DNA from 2 places in the Azospirillum sp. UFLA03-27 genome. Region 2 is predicted to be linked to the other one. Evidence: riboswitches for the same ligand, from Rfam matches in the RefSeq annotation. Region 2 holds a riboswitch; the other holds the start of a gene.

Region 1 (5,256 bases), on a different contig from region 2:
CGCGGCGGAGGTCGCCCGCAAGGCCGGCGTCACTCCGGTCATCCTCGGCAACGCCCTGGAGGGCGAGTCGCGCGAGGTGGCGCTCGTCCATGCCGGCATCGCCCGCCAGATCGTCGAGCACGACCAGCCGGCGGCCAAGCCCTGCGTCCTGCTGTCCGGCGGCGAGACCACGGTGACCGTGCGCGGCAAGGGGCGCGGCGGGCGCAACGCCGAGTTCCTTCTGGCGCTGACCGTAGCGCTGGACGGGATGAAGGGCGTGCACGCTCTGGCCGCCGACACCGACGGCATCGACGGGACGGAGGACAACGCCGGCGCCCTGCTCTCCCCCGACACGCTGGCCCGCGCCGCCGAGGCCGGTGTCAACGCCAAGGAACGGCTGGCCGACAACGACGGCTACAGCTTCTTCAGCGCGCTCGGCGACCTGCTGGTGACCGGGCCGACCCTGACCAACGTCAACGACTTCCGCGCTGTTCTGGTCCTGTGACGGGTGGGGCGCCGCCGGCCGATTTAATATATCACTTATGGCCAGGGCGGCGCCCGCTCACGAAAATTTGTTGATGACTCCACGGATTATCCGCCACACTCACCGTCAAGGCATCACGAATATGGCGTCTGGCATGCCAACGGCATGCATCCGGATTGCCCTGTTCGAAGGATAAAGCGAAGCGGTCGGGCACCGAACGCACCCCGCGCGCGCCAGGACAAGAACGAGATCGCGGACCATCCGGGAGGAACCATATGCGCCAAACCGGTGCGCAAAGCGCCCTGCCTGTCGGCGGGCGTTGGATGCAGTTGCTTGCCGGCGTCATCTGCATGTCGATGATCGCCAATCTGCAGTACGGATGGACCCTCTTCGTCGAACCCATCGACGACAAGCACGGCTGGGGCCGTGCGGCCATCCAGGTGGCCTTCACCATCTTCATCGTCACCGAAACATGGCTGGTGCCCGTCGAGGGCTGGTTCGTGGACCGCTTCGGCCCGCGGATCGTCGTGCTGTTCGGCTCGGTGCTCTGCGCCGCCTCCTGGGCGCTGAACGCGGTGGCGGATTCGCTGCTCGTGCTCTACGTCGCCGCGGCCATCGGCGGCATCGGGGCGGGCGCCGTCTACGGCACCTGCGTCGGCAACGCGCTGAAATGGTTTCCCGACCGGCGCGGTCTGGCCGCCGGCATCACTGCGGCAGGCTTCGGAGCCGGCTCCGCCCTGACGGTGGTGCCCATCGCCACGATGATCGAGACCTCGGGCTACGAGGCGACCTTCATGGCCTTCGGGCTGGGACAGGGGCTGGTGGTCTTCGCGCTCGCCTGGCTGCTGGTCGCCCCGCCGTCCGCTCCGCTCGCCCGCGGCGGCTTCGCCACCCCGCCCGCGCAGCGGCAATACACGCCGAGCCAGATGGTCCGCACACCGGTCTTCTGGGTCATGTACGCCATGTTCGTCATGGTGGCCGGCGGCGGGCTGATGGCGACGGCCCAGCTCGGCCCCATCGCCCAGGATTTCGGGCTGGCCCACGCTCCGGTCAGCATCCTCGGCCTGACCCTGCCCGCCCTGACCTTCGCCCTGTCCATCGACCGGGTGCTGAACGGGCTGACCCGCCCGTTCTTCGGCTGGGTGTCCGACCACATCGGGCGCGAGAACACCATGTTCATCGCCTTCGCCATCGAGGCGGTGGGCATCGTCGCGCTCAGCCTCTACGGCCGCGACCCGGTGGCCTTCGTGCTGCTGACCGGTCTGGTCTTCTTCACCTGGGGCGAGATCTACAGCCTGTTCCCGGCCTGCTGCGCCGACACCTTCGGGTCGAAGTTCGCCGCCAGCAACGCCGGGCTGCTCTACACCGCCAAGGGCACGGCGGCGCTGCTGATCCCCTTCGCCAACATCATCGCCGACGCGACGGGAAGCTGGCACGCTGTCTTCCTGCTGGCCGCCGCCGTCAACGCGCTGGCCGCGGTGCTGGCCCTGTTCGTCCTGCGCCCGATGCGCAACCGCATGGCGGCGGAGTCGCTGACCGCGTCGGGCGGCCGAAGCGTAACGGCCATGTCCTGACGCTCTCTTCCCCTCCCCCCGCCTTGGGGAAGGAGCCGAAGCGAGGGGGCGCCTGCAAGGGCGCCCCCTTTTCGATTTGGGAGGTCAGTCCGCCGCCTGCCCCTCCTCCAGGTAGATCTCCCCGCCCTTGGCGCGGAAGCTCTCCGACATCTCGGCCATGCCGGAGTTGGCGTATTCCCGCACCTCCTGCGTGATCTTCATCGAGCAGAACTTCGGTCCGCACATCGAACAGAAATGCGCGACCTTCGCCCCTTCCGCCGGCAGGGTCTGGTCGTGGAAGCGCTCCGCCGTCTCCGGGTCGAGCGACAGGTGGAACTGGTCGCGCCAGCGGAACTCGAAACGGGCGCGCGACAAGGCGTCGTCGCGTTCCTGGGCGCCGGGATGGCCCTTGGCGAGGTCGGCGGCGTGGGCGGCGATCTTGTAGGTGACCACACCCACCTTCACGTCGTCGCGGTCCGGCAGCCCCAAATGCTCCTTCGGCGTGACGTAGCAGAGCATCGCCGTGCCAAACCAGCCGATCATGGCGGCACCGATGGCGCTGGTGATGTGGTCGTAGCCCGGCGCGATGTCGGTGGTCAGCGGCCCGAGCGTGTAGAAGGGCGCCTCGCCGCACAGCGCAAGCTGCTTGTCGACGTTGGCCTTGATCTTGTGCATGGGCACATGGCCCGGCCCCTCGATCATCACCTGCACGTCGTGCTTCCACGCGATCTTGGTCAGCTCGCCCAATGTCTCCAGCTCGGCGAACTGGGCGGCGTCGTTGGCGTCGGCGATGGAGCCGGGGCGCAGACCGTCACCCAGCGAGAAGGCGACGTCGTACGCCTTCATGATCTCGCAGATCTCCTCGAACCGCTCGTAGAGGAAGCTCTCGCGGTGATGCGACAGGCACCATTTCGCCATGATCGAGCCGCCGCGCGACACGATGCCGGTGGTGCGCTTCGCGGTCAGCGGGATGTGCGCCAGACGGATGCCGGCGTGGATGGTGAAATAGTCCACCCCCTGCTCCGCCTGCTCGATCAGCGTGTCGCGGAAGATCTCCCAGGTCAGGTCCTCGGCCTTGCCGCCGACCTTCTCCAGCGCCTGATAGATCGGCACGGTGCCGATGGGGACCGGGCTGTTGCGCAGAATCCATTCACGGGTGGTGTGGATGTTGCGGCCGGTGGACAGGTCCATGACGGTGTCAGCACCCCAGCGGATCGACCAGACCATCTTGTCGACCTCCTCCCCCACCGAGGACGCGACGGCGGAATTGCCGATGTTCGCGTTGATCTTGGTGAGGAAGTTGCGGCCGATGATCATCGGCTCCGATTCGGGGTGGTTGATGTTGGACGGGATGATCGCCCGCCCGCGCGCCACCTCGTCGCGGACAAACTCCGGGGTCACATGGTCGGGGATCGAGGCGCCGAAGTCGTCACCGTCCCGCGCCGCCGCCTCGGCCAGCCGCTGGCGGCCCAGATTCTCGCGGACGGCGATGTACTCCATCTCCGGCGTGACGATGCCGGCGCGGGCGTAGGCCATCTGCGTGACCGCCCGGCCCGGCTTGCCGCGCAGCGGACGGCGCCCGGCGCGGTCGAAGACGGGCACGGCGCGCGTCTCGCCGACGCGCAGCCCGTCGTCTTCCGGACGGACCTCGCGGCCCTCATAGGCCTCGACGTCGCCGCGGGCCTCGATCCAGGAGCGGCGCAGCTCCGCCAGGCCGCGGCGGATGTCGGTCTGCACGGCGGGATCGCTGTAAGGGCCTGAGGTGTCGTAGACGCGCACCGGCGGCTCGCCACCGCCGACATGGATGTCGCGCATCGCCACGCGCAGGTCGGGGAAGCGCTCCCCGGCCACATGGACCTTGCTGGACGACGGCAGCGGGCCGGTCGTCACCGAGAAATGGTCCGACGGCGCGGCGTCTTTCGAAGCAGGGGGAAGAGAGTCGGGCATCTGCTATGGATCTCCATCGCACATAGGATCGTTGGAGACCCGGGTGTGACGGAGTGGCAGAACGGACGACCGGAGCGGTCCCCATGGAGGGGTGCGCGATGGGGGTGCGCGTGACCGTGGCCCGTTTGTTCCTGTCCCTACGCCGGTACGACCCGGATCAGGTTCAAAGGGTTCGGCGCCTTACGGCATCATCTCAGCCCCGTGCTATGGGGCTCCCCTTGGAACGTCGCCATGCTGAACGATCCGCCCCACCCACGTCAATGCGATTCACGGCGCGATTCACGGCGAATCCCACCCAATCAATGCAATTGGCGCGGTTCTGGTATCCATTATCTGGTATACAAAATCCTATTGCTCAGCCTGAGCCGGGCCGCTATGCTGCATCACAACAACAAAAAGCAACGCCCCCTCCCGAGTGCCCGGAGCCCGTCCCATGCTCGAATCCCAGATGATCGCCTTCGTCGCCCTGGTCGGCCTGATGGGCCACGGCCTGACCCTGCTGATGCGGGAGGATGACGAGTGGACTTCCGATCCGCAGGACGAGCAGCCGGACGGCCTCTGGTCGTCAGAGCGCTTCAACCAGTCCGGCGAGGGCCACAACCGTCCTTTCTTCCTGGAATGAAAAAGGCCGCCGCGCGGGGTGTGCGCGGCGGCCTTCATCGGAGGACCGTAACCGGAAGTGTGCGGGCCGATCAGTGGCCGGGCTGCACCGCCAGCCCACCCGCACCCTGCTGAGCGGCAAGTTCGGCGTTTCGGGCATGGTGTTTGCGCAGCATTGGCCGCAGGACCGCGATGGCGCAGAAGGCCGCGATGAGGTCCATGGTGGCACAGATGTAGAGCACGGTCGCCCAGGTGCCGGTGGCTTCCATCAGCAGGTTGCCCAGCGGGACCAGCAGCGCCGCAACGCCCTTGGCGCAGTACAGGACGCCGTAGATCTTTGCAGCATGCTTGGTGCCGAAGGTGTCCGCCGAGGTGGCGCTGAACAGGCTGTACACTTCGCCCCAGGCCAGGAACACCAGCCCCGACAGGATCAGGAACATGATCGGGTCGTGGCCGAAGCGGCTGAGCATCAGGATGCCGAGGCCTTCGAAGGTGAAGGCAATGAACATCGTCGCTTCACGGCCGATGTGGTCGGAGACGAAGCCGAACAGCGGACGGGAGATGCCGTTCATCACGCGGTCGAGCATCAGCGCGAAGGGCAGTGCCGCCATGGTGATGCCGAACAGGCTGATCGGGGCTTCCTTCACGCCCAGATCGTGTGCGATCACGCCGAGCTGGGCCACCGCCATCAGA
Region 2 (5,256 bases):
GGCAATAGACCTCCCACCCCGCCAGCAGCAGGACGAGCAGCAGGGCGGATGCGATGCGGACCATCACGATGCGCGCTCCAGCGCCACGCCGCTGTCGGTCTTGCCGTCCATGGCGTGGCGCAGCTCCAGGCACAGGGCGTTGAAGCGCGGGCTGTAGCGGACGTCGCGCCCGCGCGGGCGGGCCAGCGGCACCGGCAGGGCGTGGCGCAGGTGCCCGCCCTCCATCACCGCCACCCGGTCGGCCAGATAGACCGCCTCCGCGATGTCGTGGGTGACGAACAGCACGGTGGTGCGGTGGCGGGCGCAGAGCTTCAGCAGGTCGTCCTGCAACTCCTCCCGCGTGATGGCGTCGAGCGCGGCGAAGGGCTCGTCGAGCAGGAGCAGCGGCGGCTCGGTGACCAGCGCGCGCGCCAGCGCGACACGGCTCTGCTGCCCGCCCGACAGTTGGCTGGGGAGGCGCCCTTCGAGTCCGGACAGGCCGACGAGGTCCAGCAGCTCCTCCGCCTTGCGGCGGTCCGCCGGCTGCGGGCGGCGCTTCAACGAGACGGGAAGCAGCAGGTTGTCGAACACGGTCCGCCACTCCAACAGCGTCGGCGCCTGGAAGACGAAACCGACCTGGGCCCCCGGTCCCCGCACCGGCTCCCCCTGGATGCGGACGCTGCCGGTCGAGGGGGCGAGCAGCCCGGCGACCAGCTTCAGCAGAGTCGTCTTGCCGCAGCCGCTGCGCCCGACCAGCGCGTGGAACTCGCCCTCCCCGATGGTCCAGTCGATGCGGTCCAGGATGGTGCCGCCGCTCGGGACGCCGTAACCGGCCTGTTCGATGCTGACGAAGGGCATGGCCGCGCGCCTCAATCCGTGTAGGGGGCGAAGCTGTCCGCCGCCCGCTCCGCCGAGCCTTCGATCTCGGTCATGGTGACGAGGTCCAGCAGGTTGAACCGCCCGTCATGGTGCCAGCCCGCTTCCGGCGCGGTCATGCGGCCGAGCGCGCAGAGCCGCGTCACCCCCACGGCCCCCAGCGCCCCGGCGAGCGCGAACAGCTCCTCCGGTGCCGCGGCGATTCCCACGGTCTGGAGGAAGGCGCGGTAGGGCGCCAGCCCCGGCACCGCGTCGGCCAGCCGATCCACCGCCACCACCGTCACCGTGCGGTTCAGCCCGCAAGGGCTCAGGCCGTCCGCGGCGTCGGTGTAGGCGATGGCCCAGCTTCCCGCCGGATCGCCCAGCAGGGCGCGGCTGGGGTCGGCAAAGCCCTTCGTCTCCTCCGCGTTGCGCCAGGACGCGACGCCGCCCGCCTCGGCCATCGACAGGGGGCGGCGCGGGAACTTGCTGCCCAGCGCGTCCAGCTCGTGCGCCAGATAGCCGGCGAATTCGCGCGGGGACACCCGCCCGCCGCGCTCCACGAAAAAGGTCTGGGGTGAGTAGCAGCCCTGCTGGTCGTAGCGCGCCACGTCGTAGGCCGCCTGCCGCGCCACCGCCCCCGCCTTCCCGGCGTCGAGCGCGGAGCGGGCGACCATGCCGAAGCTGATCTTGTGGCCATAGGGCAGGAAGCGCGTGGTGATCGGCACCCGCGCCCGGATGGCCGCCAGCGCGTCGTTGCCGCCATAGGCGACCACCGTGTCGGCGCGGCCCAGCCACGCCCGTTCCGCCGCTTCGTCGCCGCCCTTCCACCAGACGATGGCGATGCAATCGGCCAGTTGCGGGTCGATCTCCGCCAGGATCTGCGCGAACCAGCCGGCGAACAGCGGCTCGGCGCTCGGCAGCTTGCCGACCGTGCCGGCCTTCACCAGCAGGCCGGAAATCAGGCTCCACAGCGGCAGGCCCGGCACGTTGCCCGCCCAGACGTGCAGCAAAAGCTCCGGCCCGAAGGCGCGGGCGAAGCCGCCCTTGGGCATGGGCTGAAAATCGTCGAGCACCGCCGGGTTGGCGAAGTCTTCGGCGATGAATTTCCGAAGCTCCGGCCCGCGGAAGGTCTTCAGATAGCCGGTCAGCCCCAGCCGGACCATCTCGGCGTCATAGCCGGTGACCAGCGGCAGCAGACGTTCCGCCTTTTGCCGCCACGGGTCGTCGCGGTCGAGCAGCCGGGCGACGGCGCGGTCGATGGCGGCGGCGATCTCCGCGACCGTGCGGCTTCTCAGGTAAGTCCGCGCGTTCGTCCGCACCCGCGTTGCCAATTCAGCGATCTGCGCCTCGGTCAGCACCGGCACCGCCACGTCGAGCGTCTCGGCGCCGCGCCGGAAGGTCAGCGTCCGCCAGTCCACCGCGTCGGCGGACAGCCCCGGCAGATGCCCGGCGCGCTCCATCAAGCCAACGGTCATGGGGCCCGCGCCGCTTTGAGGAAGTCCTCGACCGCCATGGAGCAGCCCTTGGCGTCCGCCCCGTCGGCCCGGCCGAGAAGCTGGAAGCCGCCGTCCACCTCCACCCCCGCGTCCTCGGTCAGAATGGCGGAAGCGCAGTTGAAATGGGCCAGATCGTGATGGACCAGCACGCCGACGCTGCCGCGCGGCACCTCCTGCCCGGTCAGCGGGTTGATGACCCGGCTGCGGATCCAGTGCGGGCCGGACTTCACCGACGGGCAGGACTCGTTGCCGTCGTCGTAGAACTGGGTGCTCAGCTCCGTCATGCCGTACATGTTGATGCACAGCCGGCGCGGCACGCCGAAGGTGGCGGACAGGCGGCTGTAGAACTCCTCCGCCGCCATCTCCCGCGACTGGCCCTTGAAGCCGCCGGTGTCGAGGACGCGGCTGCCCGCCGGCAGGGCGAAGCTCCACCCCCGCTCGGCCAGCGCGTCCATCAGATGCACGACGCTGAAGCTCGCCCCCAGCAGGGCGTAGGGTTCGCCGGTTTCCTCGGCGCGGGACAGCGCCTCGATCGCCCCGTCCACGTCCAGCCCGGCGTCGGAGACGAAATAGCGGCTCTCATCCGTCCCGAACTCGCTCTTCGCCAGCGCCAGATAATGGGCGAGCGAGGAGTTGGGCATCGCCTGCTTGGTCGGGAACAGGATACCCATGCGCAGCCGGTCCCACTCTCCCATGAAGCGGCGGCGGAAATTGACGGTCATCGAGCGGTCGTAGACCGCCAGCGTCGGATGGTGGCTCTTGCCCCGCACGCCCTTGGTGGTGCCGCTGGTCATGAAGACGTGCGGGCACTCCTCCGGCGGGCGTCCGCTCAGCGTCAGGTCCTTGAAGGCGCTGATCGGCACAGCGGGCACGTCGCACCAGCTCTTCACCGTGCGCAGGGTGCGCGCCCGCTGGGTGGCGAAGCGGCGGTAGGGGGCGTTGGTCTCGAACTGGTGGGCGAAGACGGCCAGCGCCATGCGGTTGAACGCCTCCTCGTCCGCCTCTCCGGCGGCGATGAAGGCCAGCAGCTCTTCGACAAGTCGGGCTTCGGTCACGTCCGCACACACCTTTTGCAGCGCCAACAAACTGTTGCCGGAGCAAGCGGTGTCTGGATGGAATGGGGGTACGCCGTGCCGCCCTTCAGTCCCGTCCCTACGCCGGTATGACCCGGATCAGGTTCGATGGGTCACCGCGTTGTCCGGATGAAAGCGCCGGACCGGCGGAGTCTCAGCCTCCTAGCGAGGCCCCCCAGGGAACACTTCGCAAGCTAAGGGACCGGCCCCCGCCCGTCAAGGAGGTCGGGTTCAAGGAGGTCGGGTTCAGGCGGCGTCCTTCACCACCTCCAGGACCATGGCGATCTCGTCGATGACGTTGTTCTGGCTTTCCATCGCCTCCATCACCTCCTGGTTCGTGACCTCCCCGGACGCCAGCTTGTGGTGCCAGCGCGGGGTCGGGGCGTAGACGATCGACAGCATGCGGAAATCGACGTTCAGGTGCATGGCCAAGCGGGTGTTGGGCCAGCCGCGCTCGATGAATTTCCGGTTCTCCTCCATCGAGAACAGGCTCAGCACGTTGGGCGTAATGGGGCGGACGTGGGTCGGATCGCCGAGATAGCCGTCGCTGCGCGGGTGCGGCACCTTGATGGTGATCCGCGCGCCGTGGCGGCAGACGCGGTACAGCTCCTTCATGATGTTCAGGAAGCCCTCGGTCGTCTGGCCCATATGCTCCAGCGCGTGGATGAGCTGGACGTCGGCGACGCTGCTCTCCTCGAACGGCCAGGGCACGACCTCCAGGTCGGCGACGATGTCCGGCCCGAAGGTGCCGTACTTGTCCACGTTGACGTAGCCGGCAAGCCGCGTGTCGCCGCAGCCGAGGTTGAGCTTGAGGTCCGACATCGCACGCGTTTCCGGCCAGCCGTTGTTGTTGCCACGAATGCGACCTTACACCTCCCGCCGCAGCAGCGACAGGGCGGCCATCGCCATGACCTGCGCGGAATGGACCATGTCGTCGATGTCCACATACTCGTCCGGCTGGTGGGCGAGGTCGAGGATGCCGGGGCCGTAGGCGATGCAGTCCTTCAGATGCCCGACCCGCGCGATGTGCTTCTGGTCGTAGGTGCCGGGGGACACCACCTGCACCGCCGGGCGGCCCAGCACCGTCTCGATGGCCGCCCCCACCCCCCGCACCACCGGCGCGTCGGCGTCGGTCAGGGTGGGCAGAAAGGCCAGAACCTCGCGCAGCTCGTAATCGAAGCCGGGGCGCTCGCGGCGCAGATCCTCCAGGATGGCGGTGATCTCCGCCCGCACCTCCTCCGGGTCCTCCTCGATCAGATAGCGGCGGTCGATGACCATACGGCAGCGGTCAGGCACCATCGGGCTGGGCAGGCCGCCGTGATCCTCCGGCTGGCCGCCATGGATGGCGTTGATGTTCAGGGTGGACTGCCGCGCCCCCTCCGGCACCACCGGCATGGCGGTGCGCTTGGCGGCCAAGCGGGGGAGCAGCTCCGTCTCGATCCGGTGCAGCACGGCGCCCATATGGCGCACCGCGCAGTTGCCGAGGAAGGGCATGGAGCCGTGGGCGACGCGGCCCTTCGTCTCGATCTCCGCCCACCAGACGCCGCGGTGGCCGATGCACACACGGTCCACGTTCAGCGGCTCCGGGATGATGACGTGGTCGACCCGCGGGCGGGAGAAATAGCCGAGCGTGGCGAGATGCCCGACCCCGCCGTAGCCGCCGGACTCCTCGTCCACCGTGCCGGAGATCTCCAGCGCGCCGGGGAAGGGGATGCCCTCCTCCAATATCGCTTCGACGGCGATGATGGAGGCGGCGATCCCACCCTTCATGTCGCAGGCACCGCGGCCGTAGACGCGCCCGTCCTTCACCACCCCTTCGAAGGGATCGACCGTCCAGCCCTGGCCGGCGG

Evidence for each region. Region 2 has a riboswitch for thiamine pyrophosphate ahead of Q4I23_RS20950 (LuxE/PaaK family acyltransferase). Riboswitches for the same ligand answer to the same signal wherever they lie in the genome.
Region 1: linked by a shared signal. The riboswitch ahead of thiC (phosphomethylpyrimidine synthase ThiC) and the one ahead of Q4I23_RS20950 (LuxE/PaaK family acyltransferase) in region 2 are both predicted to bind thiamine pyrophosphate.

The regions. Positions count from the first base shown of each region.
Region 1 covers NZ_JAUQTX010000039.1:541-5,796, reverse strand. The annotation lists gene Q4I23_RS08680 (glycerate kinase type-2 family protein) at 1-484, shown strand, start outside; gene oxlT (oxalate/formate MFS antiporter) at 739-2,037, shown strand; gene thiC (phosphomethylpyrimidine synthase ThiC) at 2,122-3,963, opposite strand; TPP riboswitch at 4,080-4,192, opposite strand; gene Q4I23_RS08665 (hypothetical protein) at 4,397-4,585, shown strand; partial or broken gene oxlT (oxalate/formate MFS antiporter) at 4,656-5,256, opposite strand, start outside.
Region 2 covers NZ_JAUQTX010000153.1:2,524-7,779, forward strand. The annotation lists gene Q4I23_RS20935 (ABC transporter permease) at 1-64, opposite strand, end outside; gene Q4I23_RS20940 (ABC transporter ATP-binding protein) at 64-837, opposite strand; gene Q4I23_RS20945 (acyl-CoA reductase) at 849-2,312, opposite strand; gene Q4I23_RS20950 (LuxE/PaaK family acyltransferase) at 2,309-3,388, opposite strand; TPP riboswitch at 3,465-3,594, opposite strand; gene Q4I23_RS20955 (class I SAM-dependent methyltransferase) at 3,653-4,228, opposite strand; gene Q4I23_RS20960 (acetylornithine deacetylase/succinyl-diaminopimelate desuccinylase family protein) at 4,274-5,256, opposite strand, start outside.